One region of the Mesorhizobium sp. M1D.F.Ca.ET.231.01.1.1 genome, then DNA from elsewhere that is predicted to be linked to it. Evidence: predicted binding sites of a transcription regulator. Region 1 holds the regulator's gene; the other holds the start of a gene.
The links. The regulator PhoB, encoded in region 1, activates phosphate uptake and scavenging genes when phosphate is short. The targets are predictions, from matches to a motif close to TGTCATNNANCTGTCAT.

Region 1 (7,244 bases):
TCGGCCTGCTGACCTCGTCGCTCATCCTTGCCATCATGGTGCTGCCCTTTATCACCTCGATCACCAAGGACGTGTTCGATACGGTGCCGGCGGTGCTGAAGGAATCAGCCTACGGCATCGGCTGCACGACCTGGGAAGTGACCCGGCGCGTGACCATTCCCTACACCCGCGTCGGCATCATGGGCGGCGTCATGCTCGGCCTCGGCCGCGCGCTTGGCGAGACGATGGCCGTCACCTTCGTCATCGGCAACGCGCACCGCATCAGCGCCTCGCTGTTTGCGCCGGGCACGACGATCTCGGCGACCATCGCCAACGAATTCACCGAGGCCGACGGCGAGCTGTATACGTCCTCGCTGGTCTCGCTCGGCCTGATCCTGTTCATCATCACCTTCATCATCCTCGCGCTCGCACGCTACATGCTGTTGCGCATCGATAGCCGCACGGGAGCCTGACCGATGTCGACAGCCGCATCGCTCCACCAGAGCCGCAAGCGCAAGAACGCCGTGATGATGGCGCTGTGCGTCATCGCCGCGGGCATCGGTCTTGCCTGGCTGGCGCTGATCCTCGGCGCGCTGATCTACAAGGGCCTCTCCGGCGTCTCGCTGGCGGTCTTTACCGAGATGACGCCGCCGCCCGGCGACGCCGGCGGCCTGCTCAACGCCATCTACGGCAGCATCGTGATGACCATCATCGGCATCATCGTCGGCACGCCGATCGGCGTGCTGGCCGGCACCTACATGGCCGAGTACGGGCGCTTCTCGCGTCTCACCACGGTGGTGCGTTTCATCAACGACATCCTTTTGTCGGCGCCGTCGATCATCGTCGGCCTGTTCGTCTATGAGCTGATGGTGCGGCCGATGGGGCATTTCTCGGCGATCGCCGGCGCGGTGGCGCTGTCCATCCTGGTGATCCCCGTCGTGGTGCGCACCACCGAGGACATGCTCAACCTTGTGCCCAACGCGCTGCGCGAAGCCGGCACCGCCATCGGCGCGCCGCGCTGGGTGGTGATCCGCTCCGTCGCCTATCGTGCCGCGCTATCCGGCATCGTCACCGGCATATTGCTGGCGATCGCTCGCATTTCAGGCGAGACGGCGCCGCTGCTGTTCACCGCGCTCAACAACCAGTTCTGGTCGAGCAATCTCAACGCGCCGATGGCCAGCCTGCCGGTGACCATCTTCCAGTTCGCGCTCAGCCCCTATGAGGAATGGCAGCAACTGGCCTGGACGGGCGCACTCATAATCACCCTGACGGTTCTCGGGCTGAGCATTTTCGCCCGCAGCCTTACCGGACGCAGAGAGGACAGATGAAACCGATGTTGTCCACCGACCTTAACGTAGCCGAGACGGCCGTCGAAAAGGCCAAGATCGAGGTCAAGAACCTCAACTTCTACTATGGCCAGTCGAAGGCGCTGAAGGACATCAACCTGTCGCTGCCGGAGCGCAGCGTCACCGCCTTCATCGGGCCGTCGGGCTGCGGGAAGTCGACGCTGCTGCGCGTGCTGAACCGCATCTACGAACTCTACCCGAAGCAGAGCGCCGAAGGCCAGGTGCTGCTCGACGGCAAGAACATCCTCGACCGCTCGCAGGACCTCAACCTGCTCAGGACCAAGATCGGCATGGTGTTCCAGAAGCCGACGCCGTTCCCGATGTCGATCTACGAGAACATCGCCTTCGGCGTCAGGCTGTACGAGAAGATCAGCAAGGCCGAGATGGACAACCGGGTCGAGTCGGCGCTGAAGCGGGCGGCGCTGTGGAACGAGGTCAAGGACAAGCTCAACGCCAGCGGCCAGAGCCTTTCGGGTGGCCAGCAGCAGCGGCTCTGCATCGCCCGCACGGTGGCGGTGAAGCCGGAGGTCATCCTGCTCGACGAGCCGGCATCGGCGCTCGATCCGCTGTCGACGGCCAAGATCGAGGAGCTGATCGACGAGCTGCAGGCCGACTACACGATCGTGATCGTCACCCACAACATGCAGCAGGCGGCGCGTGTGTCGCGGCAGACGGCGTTCATGTATCTCGGCGAGCTGGTCGAGTTCGACCGGACCGAGAAGATCTTCACGTCGCCTCGCGAGAAGCGCACCCAGGACTACATCACCGGCCGCTTCGGCTGAGTTCATACGAGGACATCACCATGGCCCATACGGTCGCTTCCTTCGACGACGATCTGAGGCAGATCAGCCAGCTTATCCGTGACATGGGCGATCTTGCCGGGTCGATGGTCGGCGCGTCGACCAAGGCTCTGCTCAACTCCGACAACGCGATGGCGCAACGTGTGGTCTCCGACGATGCCATCATGGACGCGCGGCAGCGCGAGCTCGACGATCGCGCCATCACGCTGATCGCCAAACGCCAGCCGATGGCCGACGACCTGCGCAGCGTGGTCGGCGCCATCCGCATGGCCGGCGACCTCGAGCGCATCGGGGACCTTGCCAAGAACATCGCCAAGCGCGTCGGCTCGGTCGGCGTCAGCGCCGCGCCGCGCGACCTTTCGCACTCCATCGATTCGATGGCGCAGCTGGTGCTGATCCAGGTCCAGGGCGTGATCGAGGAGTATACGGCGGGCGACGCCACGGCGCTCGCCAAGCTGCGCAACGACGACGAGCGCATCGACGTCAAATACACCTCCGTCTTCCGCGAGCTCCTGACCTACATGATGGAAGACCCGCGCAACATCACGGCTTGCACGCATCTTTTGTTCTGCGCCAAGAATCTGGAGCGCATCGGCGACCATGTGACCAATATCGCCGAGAACGCCTATTATGTGCTGACCGGCACGCAATTGCCCGCGAACCGTCCGAAACAGGACGAGACGGCGATGTCGGCGCCGGCGGCCTGACAGCGAAGGTAGCTCTATATGATCGCGCCACGCATCATGGTGGTGGAGGATGAGGAGCCGCTGGGGGTGCTGCTCCGTTACAACCTCGAATCCGAAGGCTATCAGGTCGAGGTGGTGACCCGCGGCGACGAGGCCGAGATCCGCCTGCAGGAGAACGTGCCTGACCTTCTGGTGCTCGACTGGATGGTGCCGGCGGTTTCCGGCATCGAGCTTTGCCGGCGGCTCAGGATGCGGCCCGAGACCGAACGGCTGCCGATCATCATGCTGACGGCGCGCGGCGAGGAAAGCGATCGCGTGCGCGGCCTCTCGACGGGCGCCGACGACTACCTGGTCAAGCCGTTCTCGACGCCGGAATTCATGGCCCGGGTCAAGGCGCTGCTGCGTCGCGCCAAACCGGAGGTGCTGTCCAGCGTGCTCAAGGTCGGCGACATCGTGCTCGACCGCGAATCGCACCGCGTCTACCGCAAGAAGAGCGAGATCAGGCTCGGCCCGACCGAGTTCCGGCTGCTCGAATTCATGATGCGGCATCCCGGCCGGGTGTTCTCGCGCAGCCAGCTGCTCGACAATGTCTGGGGCGAGACGATCTATATCGACGAACGCACGGTGGACGTACATGTCGGACGCCTGCGCAAGGCGGTCAACAACGGCCGCATGCCGGATGTCATCCGCACCATCCGCGGGGCGGGTTACGCGATCCGGGAAGACTAGGCTAGAGCCCCGCCATCCCGATGGATCGAAATCATGTTCCAGGGGCAGAACTCAATAGCAGGCGGTTGCCGATGCCGCAGTAGTGGCGATGCAGGGGATATGCATGAGGCCCGGCTCGCCTGGCCTCAAGCCTTCCTCCGGCTTTCCCGCAGGCGCTTCACCGTTGCATCGACGATCGGACCGATGTCACTGCGATCGATACCCACATCCTCGAGATAGTGGTCGTTGAGCCTATTCAGTTCCTCGATCACGGCGATCCGGAATACTTCATCCTGGCACCAGCCCACCAGTTTGCCGAGAACGCGGCCGACACCAGAAGAGGACCAGTGGCGCCAGGCATGCGGCCTTGCGTATGGCGGCAGGGACTTCACACTCGTTGTCATGTCGAACCTCCCGGAAATGTTTATGCAGTCTCTGCCTTCTCCGGCGGAAAGACCCGAAATGCTCCTGAAAGAGTTCGGAAAAGTTTCCGAAGTCGGGTAGATTTCGGCCCATGGTGATGATCCACCGAATGGGACCGTTCCGCCTCGATACCGAGACGGGAATCGTGTTTCGAAATGCCGAGCCCCTCGCATTGGGGCAGCGAGCGGTTGCGCTCCTGCGCGTGCTGGTGGAGCGAGCGGGTGCACCCGTCTCCAAGGCTGCGCTGATGGATGCCGGATGGTCCGGTCTCGCCGTTGAAGAAAGCAACCTGACTGCCCAGATCGCGGCACTCCGCCGGGTGTTCGGGGAAGAACCCGGCGGCGAGCGCTGGATCGAGACGCTCCCGCGCCGCGGCTATCGGTTCGTCGGACCAGTGGTCCCGGCGAAGGACCCGCCCCAAGATGAAGGAGCGGAAGTGAATCCGGCACTCCTGATTCCCGGAGGGCCCTCCCTCGCCGTTCTGCCCTTCGTCAACATGAGCGGCGACCCCGAGCACGAATACTTCAGCGACGGTATCACCGAGGACATCATCACCGACCTCTCGAAGGTCTCCACGCTCAACGTGCTGTCGCGCCACACCACCTTCACGTTCAAGGGCAAGGCCGTCGAAATAGGTCAGCTGGCTCAGCGGCTGAAGGTCGGTTACGTCGTCGAAGGCAGCGTGCGCAAGGCTGGCGGGCGGGTGCGGATCACGGCGCAGCTGATCGACGCGAGCAAGGACAGCCAGGTCTGGGGCGAGCGCTATGACCGCGAACTGAAAGACATCTTTGCGCTGCAAGACGAAATCGCGCAGGCCATCGTGGCGGCGCTGAAGATTAGGCTGCTGCCAGCCGAGAAGACAGCGATCGAGAGCCGCTCGACGCAGGACCCGGAGGCCTATCAGCTCTATCTCCAAAGCCGGTATTACCGGACGCAGCAGGGAGCGAGAAACCTGGAGATCGCTGTTCGCTTTTGCCGGCGAGCGCTGGAAATCGACCCTGACTACGCTCGCGCCTGGGCTTTGGTCGCCCTCTGCCAGGCGGGCCTGCATTTCAGGGGAAGGTCAGAAGAGCCGGGCTTATCAGCCGCCGAAAAGGCGCTCTCGATCGATCCAACTTTGGCCGAGGCTCATACTGCTAGGGGGCGAGCACTGGCTGAGATGGGGCGCTTCGATGAGGCGCTGGCGGCGCAGCAGGAATCGCTGCGCCTGGAACCGGACTCGTTTGAGGTGCGGGCTAACCTTGGCGTGACCTGCCATTACCTCGGCCGCTACGAAGACGCGATCGAGCATTCCGAGCGCGCCACCCGGCTTTTTGAAGCAGACTACTGGGCTCCCTGCATTGCGGCTGATTGTTATCGAATGTTAGGCCGGCATGACGAACTCAGGGCTGCTGCACGTCGGATTTTGGAGCGCGTCGAAAGGGAGATCGCGCTGCACCCCGACAACGCACGTGCCATTGCGATAGGAGCTATCGCATTGGCCCACCTTGGAGAGAAAGCCCGCGCCAAGGAATGGGCCGCGCGAGCGTTGACGATTGAGCCGGATGACGTGATGGACCACCACAATATTGCATGCGCCTTTGCCCAGATGGGCGAGCTGGATCAGGCTATCGATCTATTGGAGACCTGCGTTCGCAGAGCTCCGCCCAAACATCTCATGTGGATCACGCGAGAGCCCGATTTGATGCCCCTCCACGGCCATCCACGGTATCAAGCGCTGATCGCGCGCGAAGAAGCGCGGTTAGCTGCGATTGCGACCGGGCAAGCGAGCTAAGCAGGTTGACTTTGGTCGCTTGTCCGATATCGACCTGAAGGTCTCGATGTCAGCATTTGGCATACAGCAGGTCGGAAATTCGGTCGCTTAGAGATGATCGGTTTCACCCCTAATCGTCAGGCGACGTTTTTCCCGGTTGAGCCGGACCTCGCCTGAACGCCCGGCGCGAAGATCTCCTGGTCGACGAAGGTCAGCGCGCGCATGGCGCAGCCTTCGCGGATCAGCGGCAATTCGTTCGGCTCGGTATCGAAGGAGATCGACTGCGAATGCTGGCCGCCGGCGGTCTGGGCGATCGCCTCGCGCAGCGCCGGCTCGATCAGGTCGAAGGCGGCGGCGCTGACGCCGACCATGGCGACCGGCGCCGGGTCGATCAGCGCGAACAGGCTGCCGAGGCTGAAGCCCAGGGCCTCGCCCGCCCGGCGATAGGCCTCGCGCTCCGGACCATCCTTCTCGCGCGCCTTGGCGGCGAGCGCGCGCATGTCGGCATCGCCGACATCGACTGGCTCGGCATCCTCGCTCATCTTCATGGCGCTGCGCCAGATGGCGTAGTTGCCGGCATAGGCCTCGACGCAGCCGCGCCGTCCGCAGCGGCAGAGCGCGCCGCCCGGACGGTGGATCATGTGGCCGAACTCGCCGCCCGAGGAATGCGTGCCGGTGAACAGCTCGCCCTTCAGCACCAGCCCCATGCCGATGCCGTGCGAGAGCAGGATGGCGATGAAATTGTCGCGATAGCGGTCGGGGTCGCGCCATTGCAGCGCCACCGCCATCATGTTGCAGTCGTTCTCCATGGTCGCCGGGATGCCGAATTCCTTTTCCAGGATGTCGGCGAAGGGAATGTCGGTCAGCGGCGTGATCGGCGACCACAGCATGGCGCGGGCATGGGAATCGGTGATGCCCTGGATGCCCATGGCGAGGCGGGCGACGCTGCCGACATCGAGGTCCGGATCCTCCAGCCGGCGCCGCACGATCGCAATGCATTCGCCGATCAGCTCTTCGCGCGGCATGGTAAGGGTATCGAGGCGACGCTGCTCCTCGGCGATGACCTGGCCGGCATAGTCGATGACCGCGACAGAGAGGAAATTCAGCGACAGCACCACCGTCACCACCGCCGCCACCTCGGGATTGAGGGCGAGGCCGACCTGCGGCCGGCCGCGCTTCAGGGAAGCGGTCTCGCTCGGCTTGCTCTCGGCCAGGATGCCTTCCTGGATCAGGTCCGCGCTGATCGCCGAAATGGTCGAGTGGCTGAGCCCGGTGGTTGCGGCGATTTCCGTTCGCGACGGCTGGCCGGCCTGTCGCACGGCCGAAAGCACCATGGCGCGGTTGCGCCGGCGCAGGTCGTCGTGGCGGATTCCGACCGACATTTCTTCCTCCCGGTCAGCGCGGCCTCTTGATAATGCATGGCCGTCGGCGACGCGCCAGATCGGTTCAGGTCCGGACAGTGCCGTCGAACCGCCTGAATTGTCTCGTTCAATTCCAGCGGAAAGCGTCGCGCTTCCTTGGAACTGTTTTGGGATAGTGGCAGAAGCGG
Region 2 (7,244 bases), on a different contig from region 1:
CAATGGCGGCCGCGACATCGCCGAAGGCGTCGAGGTCTTCGAGCAGAAGGCGCTGAAGAAAGTCGCCTTCGTCTGGGAATGACGGGACACCGTCAAAGCGCGTCGCGCCGCGACGCGCCTTGAGTTTCTGTCTCGATGCATGTCGTTCTCCCCAAAACCGCTGCGCACTTTTGGCCGACATGCATTACAACCCATCACAAACTGTGCGCTTCCAATAGCGTTCAGCACCATTCGCCGCATTGCACCATGACGCGTGTCCCGCTATCGATCTCACAAGATTGAGAGGGATTTGCGCCATGCGTATCGAAGCCGTGCCCACCGGGAAGAACCCGCCTGACGACATCAACGTCATCATCGAGGTGCCGATCGGCGGCGAGCCGATCAAGTACGAGATGGACAAGGAGGCCGGCACGCTGTTCGTCGACCGCTTCCTGCACACCTCAATGCGCTATCCGGGCAATTACGGCTTCGTGCCGCACACGCTGTCCGGCGACGGCGATCCGATCGATGTGCTGGTCTGCAACACGCGCGCGCTGGTGCCCGGCTGCGTTATCAATGTGCGCCCGATCGGCGTGCTGATCATGGAAGACAATGCCGGCCAGGACGAGAAGGTGATCGCGGTGCCGTCGCCGAAGCTGACGCTGCGCTACGAGAACGTCACCGAATACACGCATCTGCCGGAAATCACCCGCCAGCAGGTGCAGCACTTCTTCGAGCACTACAAGGACCTCGAGCCCGGCAAATGGGTCAAGATCGAGGGCTGGCACGATTCCAAATACGCCAAGAAGATGATCGTCGACGCAATCGAGCGGGCGAAGGCCAGCAAATAATCAGTTGTCGACCCGGCCGAAGTCGGGGACGTTGCCGATCAGCTCGCGCTTGTCCTTGCCGCAAGCAAAGCTCTTCGCCTTTTCGTCGGCGAGCCTGCGCGCCTGGTCGTTGGCCTCGGCATTGCCGGTGGCGAGCACAAGGCCGACGGTGCAGCCCTCATGCTCCTCCGGCTGCGCGACCTTGGCGACGACCAGCACCTCGGTCGGCTTGTTCTCGTTTTCGGGATTGCTGATCTCGCGGCGGTGAATGACGGCGAAGGGGATGGCCTTGTCGCCGTTGGTTTCGATGCGCCACTCGACCTTGGCTCCAGAGGAATTGAAGGCGGAAAAGCTTTCCCACACCGCGGTCATGTCGTCGGAGGGAAAGCCGTAGTAGACGGATTCGCGCGCGTCGTCGTAGCCGACCAGCACCGGATAGCCGCGATAGCCCGCGCAGGCGAGGCTCGCCCAGTCGCCATCGCCTTCTTCCGCCTGTGCATAGGTGACGCAATCCTTCTTCCAGTCGAGATCGGTGTAGGCGCTGGAAATGTCGCCGGCATGCGCCGCCGGGCACAAAGCGACAAGGCCAAGAAGGATCAGAAGCGCACGCATTGCGGGACATCTCCGGTGAAGGTCGCCGCAGCCTAGAGCAATTCCACGAAAAGTGTGAGCGGTTTCCGTCTGGAATTGCGTAAAAACAAGGAGATAGGGCGTTTCACCGTTTCCGTGAAACGGTGAAACGCGCTAGCGTCAATCGCTATTTCTTCAAGCTGGCTTCGATCAGCAGATCGGCGTTGCGGGCGACCGACGCCGCCGGTCCGCCGAGGCCGAACAACTGGCCGCTGATGTAGGCGCCCTCGATCAACAGCAGCAGCCCGTCGCCGAGCGTGTCGGCATCCGCCGCGCCCATCGCCGCCGCCATGGCGCGCAGGCGACGGCGCAGTTCGACTTTGTTGTTCTCGCTCACCACCCGCGCGGGATGCCCGTGCTCGGGATACTCGACCGCCGCATTGGTCATGCCGCAGCCGCGATAGTCCGGCTTCTGCGTGCGCTTGCCGACGCGGGTGAGGAAGGCGACGATCTGGGCGCGCGGATTGCCGGGATGCGCGTCGACGGCTTCGTCGAAACGCTGCCAGAATTCCAGGTCATACTTGCGCAGATAAGAGGCGGCGAGCTCGTCCTTGGACGGGAAGGTGCGGTAGAGGCTGGGCTTGGTGACGCCGGCGCGCTTGACGATCTCGTCGACGCCGATCGCGCGGATACCTTCGCGATAGAACAGGTCGCGCGCCACGTCGAGGATCTTGTCGGCGGCCTTCGGCGCCGCGGGAGCCTTGTTGACCGACGCTTCAATTTTTTTGTCCGATGACATCCAACAAACCCGCTTGACAATGTTACTGACCGGTACGTATGTATGGCATTATCCATTGCAACGTACCGGTCAGTAACATGATAGCTCAGTTCCGCCCGTTTGGCCAGCGCTACGCCTTTGTCGTCGTTGCAGTCATTTTCCTGTGCCTGCTGATAGCCGCCGGGCTGCGATCCGCGCCCTCGGTCATGATGCTGCCGCTGGAGGAGAGCTTCGGCTGGCGGCGCGATGTCGTCTCGCTGGCTGCCGCCATCGGTATCTTCCTCTATGGCCTGACCGGGCCGTTTGCCGCCGCGCTGATGGAGCGGATCGGCCTGCGCCGCACGTTGCTTGCATCGCTGCTGGTGATGTCGGGCTCGACGGCGCTCAGCCTGCTGATGACCAAGCCATGGCATCTGCTGATCACATGGGGCGTGTTTTCCGGCATCGGCTCGGGTGCGGTCGCAACAGTGCTCGGCGCCACCATCGTCAATCGCTGGTTCAAGACCAATCGCGGCCTGGTGATGGGGCTGATGTCAGCCTCAAGCGCCACCGGCCTGCTGGTATTCCTGCCGCTGCTCGCCTCGTTGGCCCAGGCGGGCGGCTGGAAGCCGGTCGCCATCGCCATCGCTATCGCCACCGCCGCCCTGGTGCCGCTGGTCTATCTGCTGGTGCCGGAGCGCCCGGCCTCGATCGGCCAGGTGCGCTATGGCGCCGACGCCGACGATGTGCCGCCGGTGTCGCCGGCCTCGCAAGGCAATTTCCTGGCGCATACGCTCAACACGCTGCGCCGCGCCGCCGGCACGCGCGTGTTCTGGTACCTGTTCGCCACCTTCTTCATCTGCGGCTTCACCACCAACGGTCTCGTTGGCACGCATCTCATCTCCTTCTGCGGCGACATGGGGATCGGCGAGGTGCAGGCGGCCGGCTTGTTGTCGCTGATGGGCATTTTCGACCTGATCGGCACGACGCTGTCCGGCTGGCTCACCGACCGCTTCGACCCGCGCAAGCTGCTCGGCGTCTACTATGCGATCCGCGGACTGTCGCTGATCTACCTGCCCTATTCCGGCTTCTCGGCGGTCAGCCTGATCATCTTCGCCGTGCTCTATGGGCTCGACTGGATCGCCACCGTGCCGCCGACGCTGCGGCTCGCCAACGAAGCCTTCGGCGACCGCAGCGGCCCGATCGTGTTCGGCTGGATCGTCGCCGGCCACCAGGTGGGCGCAGCCGCGGCTGCTGCCTTCGGCGGCACCATGCGCGAGCTGCAGGGCAACTACGAGCTCGCCTTCCTGATCGCCGGCATGACGGGCATCGCGGCGGCCTGTATCTCGCTGCTGATCAACACGAGCAGGCCGGCCTTCGAGCCGGAGCCGCAGGCGGCTTGAGGGTGCGGCCTCAGCTTCTCCCACAAGAAGGGGAGAAGGAAGAGCTGGATTGTTATCAAAACTTCATGGTTCCGATATGCGCCTGAAACATTGAGGCGAGAGCTTGGCGGTCCCGTTCAATGCCATCCGGAGACAGCCATGAACAAGCTCTCATTGACCCGCCGCGCTTTCGTCACTTCGGCCAGCGCCTTTGGCCTTGTCGGCGCCTCCGGCCTCGCGCTGCCCTATTATTCCCGCGCCAGCCAGCGCCCGGCCTTCACCCACGGCGTCCAGTCCGGCGATGTCGACGCCACCTCCGGCATGGTCTGGACGCGCACCGATCGCCCGGCGCGCGTCATGTATGAAGTGTCGACGACGGAAAGCTTCACTGACGCGACAAAGCTGGCGCCGCTCGATACCTCGCCCGCCAGCGACTACACCGTGAAGCGGCTGCTCACCGACCTCGCCGCCGACCAGGATATCTTCTACCGCATGGTCGCCGCCGATCTTTCCGACATCAATGCCGTCTCCGAGCCGATCGTCGGCCGCTTCCGCACCGCGCCGGCCTCGAAGCGCGACGTGCGCTTCGCCTGGTCCGGCGACACCGCCGGACAGGGCTGGGGCATCGACGAGACTGGCATGAAGACCTATTCCACCATCGCCAAGCACACGCCTGACTTCTTCCTGCATTCCGGCGACACGATCTATGCCGACGGCGCGATGAAGGACGAGGTCGACCTGCCCGGCGGCGGCAAATGGAAGAACGTCGTCATGATCGACGGCAAACGCAAGGTCGCCGAGACGCTGGACGAGTACCGCGACCAGTGGAAGTACAACATGTTGGACAAGCATGTGCTTGGCCTCTCCGCCATCTGCCCGACCTTCTACCAGTGGGACGACCACGAGGTGCTGAACAACTGGTCGGATTCGAAGGACCTGACCGCCGACAACCGCTACACGGAAAAGTCCGTCCATGTGCTGGCGGCCCGCGCGGCGCGCGCCTTCCACGAGATGACGACCATCCGTTACGAGCCGTCGGAGCCCGGCCGCGTCTACCGCAAGATCGCCCATGGGCCGCTGCTCGACGTCTTCTTCCTCGACATGCGCTCCTATCGCGGGCCGAACGGTCCGGACATGGAGGAAACGCTGACGCCGAAGTCGCGCATGCTCGGCGAGCAGCAGACCAAGTGGCTGAAGCGGGAACTGGCGAATTCCAAGGCGACGTGGAAGATCATCGCCGCCGACATGCCTCTTGGCCTGGTCGTATGGAACGACGCCACCAAGAAGGCCGGCGCCGAGGCGGTCAGCAATGGCGACAATGGCGCGCCGAAGGGCCGCGAGCTCGAATTCGCCGATCTGCTGCGTTACATCAAGAACGCCGGCATCACCAACACGGTATGGCTCACCGCCGACGTGCACTACACGGCGGCGCATTACTACAACCCCGACAAGGCGCAGTTCCAGGATTTCAACCCGTTCTGGGAATTTGTCTCCGGCCCGATCCATGCCGGCACATTCGGCCCCAACGACCTCGACATGACGTTCGGGCCGGAGCTGAAGTTCATCAAGGCGCCGACCGCCGAGCAGGGCCAGAACCTGCCGCCGTCCGCCGGGCTGCAGTTCTTCGGGCTGGTCGATATTTCCGGCGCCACCGAGCAGCTCACCGTGCGGCTGATGGATCGCGACGACAACGAACTCTACAAGGTGACGTTGGACCCGGTGCGCTCGGCTTGAGGCTCTTTTCCTGGGAGACGACGACCGCGGAAGCGGTCGTCAATCCGGATAGCAGGTCGCCGGAACGTTCGGCCAGACGGCTGTATCGCAGTTGGCGGCCTTCTGGCGCTGCTTGAAGGCGGCGCTGACCGGGCCGGTGACGATCGGGTCGACACCGTCAGGGGCGTCGGCGAACATCTGCTGCGCGGTCTTGACGTCAGGCGGTGAGATCGGGTCAGCTTCCCTCAGAACCGTCGCCGACTGCGCCACACCGGCCGCAAGCAGAACGCCAAGCGCCGCCCATGCCAAAACCGGACGCAATCTGGACATCTGATCGGTCATGAACATCGAACTGCTTAAACCCTTCAAAGGTTCCGCCTTGGTTAATGGAATCATTTCACCCCAAGACGTTTAAGAATCAGTGACCATGTATTTGGGGTGGGGCCTCCCCTTTCGCAATTGCGAAAAACCTTGTATGAGCCGCGCAACCGAAAAAGGCGGCGCTTTTGGGCCTGCCGCCTGCAACGCTCCCGAGACCAGACAATGAACCTCCGCAATATCGCGATCATCGCGCATGTCGACCATGGGAAAACCACGCTCGTCGACCAGCTCCTGAAACAGTCCGGCGCCTTCCGCGACAACCAGCGCGTGGCCGAGCGCGCCATGGATTCCAACGACCTCGAAAAGGAACGCGGCATCACCATCCTCGCCAAGGCGACCTCGGTCGACTGGAAGGGCACCCGCATCAACATCGTCGACACGCCCGGACACGCCGATTTCGGCGGCGAGGTCGAACGCATCCTGTCGATGGTGGATTCGGCGATCGTGCTCGTCGACGCCGCCGAAGGGCCGATGCCGCAGACCAAGTTCGTCGTCGGCAAGGCGCTCAAGGTGGGTCTGCGGCCAATCGTCGTCATCAACAAGATCGACCGGCCGGACGCCCGCCACATCGAGGTGGTCAACGAGGTGTTCGACCTGTTCGCCGCGCTCGACGCCACCGACGAGCAGCTCGATTTCCCGATCCTCTACGGTTCCGGCCGCGACGGCTGGGTATCCGAGAATCCCGAAGGCCCGAAGGACCAGGGCCTGGCGCCGCTGTTTGATCTCGTCGTCAAGCACGTGCCGGCGCCGACGGTGCATCCCGGTCCGTTCCGCATGATCGGCACCATCCTGGAAGCCAACCCGTTCCTCGGCCGCATCATCACCGGCCGCATCGAGTCCGGCACGCTCAAGCCCAACCAGGCGGTCAAGGTGCTGCACCATGACGGCACGCAGATCGAAACCGGACGCATCTCGAAAATCCTCGCCTTCCGCGGCCTTGAGCGCCAGCCGATCGAGGAAGCGCAGGCGGGCGACATCGTCGCCATCGCCGGCCTGTCGAAGGGCACTGTCGCCGACACCTTCTGCGATCCGAGCGTGACCGAGCCGCTGCACGCGCAGCCGATCGACCCGCCGACGGTGACGATGTCCTTCCTGGTCAACGACAGCCCGCTTGCCGGCACCGAGGGCGACAAGGTGACCAGCCGCGTCATCCGCGACCGCCTGCTGCGCGAGGCCGAAGGCAATGTGGCGCTGAAGATCGAGGAATCGGCGGAGAAGGATTCCTTCTTTGTCTCCGGCCGCGGCGAATTGCAGCTTGCGGTGCTGATCGAGACGATGCGCCGCGAAGGTTTCGAGATCGCCGTGTCACGGCCGCGCGTCGTCATGCAGAAGGGCGAGAACGGCGAATTGCTCGAGCCGGTCGAAGAAGTCGTCATCGACGTCGACGAGGAGCATGCCGGCGTCGTCGTGCAGAAGATGTCGGAGCGCAAGGCCGAGATGGTCGAGTTGCGTCCCTCCGGCGGCAACCGCCAGCGTCTCGTTTTCCACGCGCCGACGCGCGGCCTGATCGGCTACCAGTCGGAATTGTTGACCGACACGCGCGGTACCGCGGTGATGAACCGGCTGTTTTATGCCTACGAGCCGTACAAGGGTGAGCTGCCCGGCCGCACCAACGGCGTGCTGATCTCCAAC

Region 2: EN874_RS22075 (alkaline phosphatase) is a predicted target of PhoB. The motif match lies at 3,590-3,606, and genes of this name have one in related genera.

What each region holds. Positions count from the first base shown of each region.
Region 1 is NZ_RZOZ02000002.1:254,889-262,132, reverse strand. Features, by position in the region: gene pstC (phosphate ABC transporter permease subunit PstC) at 1-452, shown strand, start outside; gene pstA (phosphate ABC transporter permease PstA) at 456-1,307, shown strand; gene pstB (phosphate ABC transporter ATP-binding protein PstB) at 1,304-2,107, shown strand; gene phoU (phosphate signaling complex protein PhoU) at 2,128-2,832, shown strand; gene phoB (phosphate regulon transcriptional regulator PhoB) at 2,851-3,540, shown strand; gene EN874_RS33645 (DUF1127 domain-containing protein) at 3,666-3,923, opposite strand; gene EN874_RS07600 (winged helix-turn-helix domain-containing tetratricopeptide repeat protein) at 4,034-5,716, shown strand; gene EN874_RS07595 (ROK family protein) at 5,833-7,077, opposite strand.
Region 2 is NZ_RZOZ02000008.1:265,402-272,645, forward strand. Features, by position in the region: gene EN874_RS22050 (GNAT family N-acetyltransferase) at 1-82, shown strand, start outside; gene ppa (inorganic diphosphatase) at 297-830, shown strand; gene EN874_RS22060 (hypothetical protein) at 831-1,421, opposite strand; gene EN874_RS22065 (TetR/AcrR family transcriptional regulator) at 1,567-2,178, opposite strand; gene EN874_RS22070 (MFS transporter) at 2,256-3,539, shown strand; gene EN874_RS22075 (alkaline phosphatase) at 3,678-5,252, shown strand; gene EN874_RS22080 (hypothetical protein) at 5,292-5,573, opposite strand; gene typA (translational GTPase TypA) at 5,775-7,244, shown strand, end outside.